DNA from 2 places in the Gemella taiwanensis genome. Region 2 is predicted to be linked to the other one. Evidence: predicted binding sites of a transcription regulator. Region 2 holds the regulator's gene; the other holds the start of a gene.
What was found. Region 2 encodes CtsR, which represses protease genes until heat stress. Its sites were predicted from a motif close to ATGGTCAATAAAGGTCAAACA; they were not measured.

Region 1: clpB (ATP-dependent chaperone ClpB) is a predicted target of CtsR. The motif match lies at 1,906-1,926, and genes of this name have one in related genera.

The regions. Positions count from the first base shown of each region.
Region 1 is NZ_JBSMTL010000001.1:422,674-426,120, reverse strand. It holds gene clpB (ATP-dependent chaperone ClpB) at 1-1,723, opposite strand, end outside; gene ACWOA3_RS02015 (hypothetical protein) at 2,415-2,597, opposite strand; gene ACWOA3_RS02010 (nitroreductase family protein) at 2,795-3,447, opposite strand, start outside.
Region 2 is NZ_JBSMTL010000005.1:51,215-54,661, reverse strand. It holds gene ACWOA3_RS05350 (AAA family ATPase) at 1-1,257, opposite strand, end outside; gene ACWOA3_RS05345 (CtsR family transcriptional regulator) at 1,262-1,780, opposite strand; gene ACWOA3_RS05340 (solute carrier family 23 protein) at 1,999-3,258, opposite strand; purine riboswitch at 3,394-3,447, opposite strand, start outside.

The DNA of each region.
Region 1 (3,447 bases), on a different contig from region 2:
CTTGACCAATTACTTTTTCATGAATAGTATCTGCAAGATGTAATAATTTTTCTTTTTCAGTTTCTACTAGACGAGTTACAGGAATACCAGTCATTTGACTTACGATAAATCCAATCTCATCTTCAGTAACTTCTTGTTTTAGAAGTTTATATTCTTCGTGTTTAGATTTTTCTTCTAGCTCTTCTAATTCTTGAATTAATTTTGGTAAAGTAGAATATTGTAATTCAGAAGCTTTTTCTAAATCATAGCTATTTTGAGCTTGTTCTAATTCTAATTTAACTCTATCGATTTTTTCACGAAGATTTTTAACAGCTGATAATTTTTCTTTTTCACTATCAACTTGTAATTGAAGTTTATTTTGTTCTTCTTTTAGATTAGCTAACTCTTCTTTTAAGTTTTCTAAACGTTTTTTAGATACATCATCATCTTCTCCACTTAGGGCTTTTTCTTCTATTTCAAGTTGCATAACTTTACGATTAATTGTATCTAATTCAGCTGGATTAGATGAATTTTCAGTTTTAATAGTAGCACAAGCTTGGTCGATTAAATCGATAGCTTTGTCCGGTAAGAATCTATCAGTAATATATCTGTTAGATAATTCAGCAGCTTCTACAATCGCACGGTCAGAGATTTTCACACCGTGATAAACTTCAAATCTTTCTTTAAGACCACGTAGAATTGAGATTGTATCTTCTACAGTAGGCTCTTTAACAAGAACTTTTTGGAAACGACGTTCTAACGCTGAGTCTTTTTCGATATATTGACGATATTCATTAAGAGTTGTAGCACCGATACAGTGTAGTTCACCACGAGCAAGCATTGGTTTTAAGATGTTACCAGCATCCATTGCTCCATCAGTTTTACCAGCACCAACAAGCATGTGAATTTCATCTATAAATAGAATTATTTTTCCTTCTTGTTCTTTAACTTCTTTTAATACAGCTTTTAGTCGTTCTTCAAACTCACCACGATATTTAGCTCCTGCGACTAAACTAGTAAGGTCAAGTTCAAATACAGTTTTGTCTTTAAGACTTTCAGGTACATCACCACGCACAATACGTTGAGCCAGTGCCTCAACAATCGCAGTTTTACCTACCCCAGGTTCCCCTATCAACACTGGATTATTTTTTGTTTTTCTTGATAAAATTCTAATTACATTTCTTATTTCTTCATCACGTCCTATTACAGGATCAATTTTACCACTACGTGCAGCTTCTACAAGGTCACGACCATATTTCTCTAAAACTTCGTAGTTGTTTTCTGGATTTTCGTTCATAACTTTTTTACCTCCTCTGATATTATCGATAACGGCTACTAAATCTTTTAATGTAGTTACATTATCAATATATTTTTTTACTATACTATTTTTTAAATAACTCGCTAGAACTATATGTTCACACGAAATAAATTTATCTTCATATTTCTCTTTGTATTTATTAGCTTCTATTAATAAAGTATTCAAATCATTACTTAAGTAACTAGCGTAATTGATATTATCTCCTTCTACACTATTTACCTTCGCAATCTCATTATCTAACTCATGAGTTAAATTCACCTTATCAACATTTACTCTTCCTAATATATCACTATATAAATTACTACCAGTAAGTGCCGCTTTTAAGAACATCTCACTCGTAATACTTTGACTTTTTTTATCTGTTGCAAATTCGGAAGATTTCGCTAAGATTTCTTTCACACTATTAGTAAAACTATTAATATCCATTGTAAATCTCCTTTGATTAAATTATTAGATCAAACGGTACATTTATTCGTTGATCAGTATCTCTAATAATAGAAACACTCTTCAAAAGATACACCTAAATACTCAATAAACTAAAAGGTTTTATAGAATATATTTAAGTTTTATCTTTTTTGACCTTCTTTGACCTTAAATAAATTATAGCATGTTTGACCTTTTTTGACAATAGTTTTTTAAAAAAAAATTAAAAAAAGAAAAAAAGCTCATAAATCCTTTTGTTGACAAGCTTTAATCTATATATTATACTTATTATTATCTTAGAGATATAAAAATATATGCTCTACTGGTAACTTTCCCAGAGAGATTAATTTCTGCTCTGCAAAACACCTATGAAATTTCATAGGTGTTTTTTAAATGCAAAAAACACCACATATATATTATTAAAATACATATGTGGCAGTTATTTATGCATCTATATATCTAAACTCTATCTTACGTCTATTTTTTGTTAAATTAATTTGTTATTTTTTATTTTTCATTTTCTTACTATACAAATATTCAATAATTATACTTAGGATCATTATTAAGTATAATATAATAAAGGTTTTTATATGATCTTGACTTATGTTTATATTTAATGTGTTTTTTATATAAGAAAAGTATAAAATAGGAAAAAGTATTAAGCTTATTATGTTATAAAATTTATTAAGCATGATTAAATCACAACATAAGATACGTAGTTTAAGCTCATTATACTTTTACTTATATGATAATATGCGTCAATACCTTTATCTTGCCAATATAATTGTTGTATAGCTTGTTCAGATCTAAAAATGTGGTTATTAAATTTACCTAATGATAAAATAGAAGTCGTTAACTTAAATTTTTTATATTTCATAAGAAGAACCTCCTTTATAAAATAGAAATTAAAAATAAATTTGCAACTAAACATTAATAATACTTATATTCCACTATCTAAAATATATCATGAAAATCTAATGATAACAATATGAAAATTAAGAAAGGTGTTCGTTAGTTGAAAACGCTTATCTAGCATGCAACTACATAAGCGGTTTTCTAATTTAATCTTATTCTTTATTCCTTCTCACTCACAAAACCATTTTTTTCTAATAGTTCTTTAGTTACTTTTTCTATTCCTGAAGGTTGTGCGTAGAAATCAGCGAATTTCTTAGTCCATGTTTTTGTCTCACGTGCTTCAGCGAAGTCTACCATAGTTTGACGGTATTCTTTTAATACTTCAACATTTGATTTAGGGAATTCATTGTATCCTACATTAGCCGCTTCTGGTAATCTAGGTTTAACTTTTTCCGTAGATAACTCTTCATCTTTAACACCGATACTTAGTCCACATAGGAACAAAGCATTTTCGGGAATATTTAGTAATTCAGAAATCTTATCTCCAAAACCTCTTACTCCACCACAATAAACAATTCCATATCCTAAAGACTCAGCAGCTAATGCAGCATTTTGCATCGCAATACCAACATCTAAAGTACCGATAAGTAGTGGCTCATATTGATTAGTAATATCAAACTCTCCACCTTCAATATCAAACGCTAATTCAATGTTAGTATAATCTAAACAATATAGTAAGAACGCAGCAGAATTTTCAATATGAACTGCATTACCAGGTGCTTTATCAAGGATTAAATCAGCAATTTGTTGTTTAGTATCACCTGTTGTTACGATAATACTATAGTGTTGTCCATTCATCCAGCTAGATCCTT
Region 2 (3,447 bases):
TTTAACTTTAGAACAAGCTTCATCGATAAGGTCAATTGCTTTATCTGGTAAACATCTATCAGTAATATAAGTTGTACTTAACTTAACCGCTGCATCTAAAGCTTCATCTAAAATTTCCACATTATGATGTTCTTCATATTTATGGCGTAATCCTTCTAGAATTTTAATTGAATCTTCTGTATTTGGTTCTTCAACTTTAATCGGTTGGAATCTACGTTCTAAAGCTGCATCTTTTTCAAAATATTTTCTATATTCTTCGGTAGTTGTAGCTCCTATACATTGAATTAAACCACGTGATAATGCTGGTTTTAAGATGTTTGATGCATCAGCACTACCTTCAGTTCCTCCAGCACCAATTATCGTATGAATTTCATCGATGAATAAAATAATATCTCCTGCATCTTCAATTTCAGTAATAATATTTTTTAATCTTTCTTCGAATTCACCACGATATTTAGTACCTGCAAGTAAAGTTCCCATATCTAGAACCATAACTCTCTTACCCAATAAATTACTAGGAACATTTTGAGATACTATTCTTTCCGCTAAACCTTCAACAATAGCTGTTTTCCCTACCCCAGGTTCTCCAATTAATACCGGATTATTCTTAGTACGTCTATTTAGTATCTCTATCATTCGAGTAATTTCTTTATCACGAGCTAAAACAGGGTCTAATTTATTATTAAAGGCATCTTTTGTTAAATCCTTAGCTAATGAATTTAGTGTTTTAGTTTTTGCTGAACTATCTTCTGGTGCTTCTAATTTTTTAAATCCATCGAATAATTTAGACAGTAACCCCTGGCTTTGTTTTAATAATTCAAATAGTTCCGTAATTAACGCATCAACATTAACTCCTAACTTGTCAGTTAATAAACGAACAGCAGTCCCTGTTTTTTCATTAAGTAAAGATAACAGTAAGTGCTCACTTGTAACTACAAAACTAGATGTATCATCTGCAAACTGTTGACTTTTTTCTATAGTTCTAACAGCTCCATTAGTATAATCTATTTTCATTAGAACATTGCGATAAAAATCAGTACCTTCTAATTCTGCTTCATAAAAGTCTACTACGTTTTTTCTGAAGTCATCATAATAAACACCATATTTATTAAGTGTTTTACATGCTAATGTATTATTCATACTCAACATAGCTAATAGTAAGTGTTCAGTCCCTACAGCCTTAACACCAAAATCATTAGCTTCTTCTTTTGCTGTCGTTAGCACCATAAGGGCTGTTTCATTAAATCTTATGTACATAACCTTATCCTCTCTTATTATATTTTATATTTGTTAAAAATCTTATTGTTAAATCTTTTAAATTTGCTTTTGTTTTAGAAATCATCTCTTCAGCACTATTATCATCAATATGCTCTAAGAACTGATTATGCACTTCTGTAACAATCTCTACGCTATCTATAAAATGATTGTAATCAAATTTATCTATGTATTCTTTTTCAAGTAGAATTTTAGCTATTCTCATAGCTTCATCTACCTCTAAAATTTCATTATCTATTGTCTCAATTAAATAGTCTATGTAATCTTTATTTTTGTGAAGGGTTATTTTAGTAATCCTAATAAATCCTCCCCCTCCACGTTTACTTTCTATAATAAATCCATGTTCCGGAGTAAATCTCGTTTTTATTACATAATTTAATTGGGATGGTACACAGTCAAATTTTTGTGCGACATTACTTCTTTTAATAATTATATGATCTTCTGTTGCCTCATTAAATAAGTTCATAATATATTGTTCAAGAATATCTGTCATATTATTATTCATAAGGGCACCTCCTTTATTGACTAAAATTGACCTTTATTAAATTATACTACATCTACAATATTTTGTACACAAAAAACATTGATTTTTAAGCCTAAATACATAAAAAAAGAGAACGTTTTTATAAAATCGAAATATTATATAAATCAATATTATAAAGTCATTCTCTTTTTAATTTTTAATAAATTTCTATATCTAAATCACAATCTATATCTAGCTAATTAATTATTTAATTTTGATTTTCTATTAAATATTAAATTCATTACAATAGCAACTATTGTTCCTAGTACAATACCACTATCCGTAAACATACGAATAAAGCTTGGTAATTGTGAAAATGCTGTTGGTACTGTAGTAACACCAAGTCCTAATCCAACTGAACAAGCTATTATCATAAGATTTTCCTGTTTCGCAAAATCTGTATTACCTAACATCTTAACCCCATACGCAAGTACCATACCAAACATACTAATCATCGCCCCTCCTAATACTGGTTGAGGTACGATTGTAGCTAAAGCTCCGATTTTTGGAATAGATCCAAAAACTAGTAGTAAAAGCACCATTACATACATCACTTTTTTACTCTTAACACCTGAAATTTGCACAAGCCCTACATTTTGAGAATAAGTTGTATACGGGAATGCATTTACTAATGAACCTATCATTACAGCTAAACCTTCAGCTAAGTACCCTCTTCGTAAATCTGGTTCTTTAACTTCTTGATTACAAATATTTCCTAGGGCATAATATACACCAGTTGATTCAATCATACTAACAATCCCCACTATAACAAATGTTAAAATAGCACTCATGTTAAATTCAAAACCAGTAAATTTAAATGGTGTTGGGTGCTGGAACCAACCCGCTTGTGATACTTCTGATAAACTCACCAACCCCATAAAACTAGCAATAATTGTACCAGATACTAAACCTAGAAGAATAGCTATTGATTGAATAAATCCTGTAGTGAATTTATATATTACTAAAATAATTGCTAAAGTGATACATGCTAATAAAATATTTTTTGGATTCCCAAAATCTTTTGATCCTTGTCCACCTGCAATATAGTTCATCGCAACAGGCACTAAAGTAATACCAATAATCGTAACTACACTTCCTGTAACAACTGGAGGGAATAATTTAGCCACCTTTGCAAAGAATGGAGCTATTAAAACTACTACTAATCCAGAAACGAAAATAGCTCCATACATAGTTGGCAATCCAGAACTATTACCTATAGCTATCATCGGTGCTACTGCCGTAAAAGTACATCCAAGAACAACAGGTAAACCAATACCTGTAAATTTTCCTTTATATACTTGTAGGAATGTTGCTACCCCACACATGAAAATATCAACTGACACCAAATAAGTTGTTTGTTCTGCTGAAAGACCTAATCCACCAGCCACAATTATCGGAACAATAACTGCTCCTGCGTACATTGCTAGTACGTGTTGTAAACTTAATATAAAAGTTTTCAAAATTCTTATCTCCTTAGTTATATATTATTTTTTGACAAATATAACTATATAAATACAAAAAATCACCTATAATTACTTATAGGCGATTTAAAATTCTACTACAAATAATACTTTAAAAACTAGTTTAAAGTAAAATATAATAATAAGTATGCCCATAGTCATCAAATTTACGGTTTGATGGTAGAAACT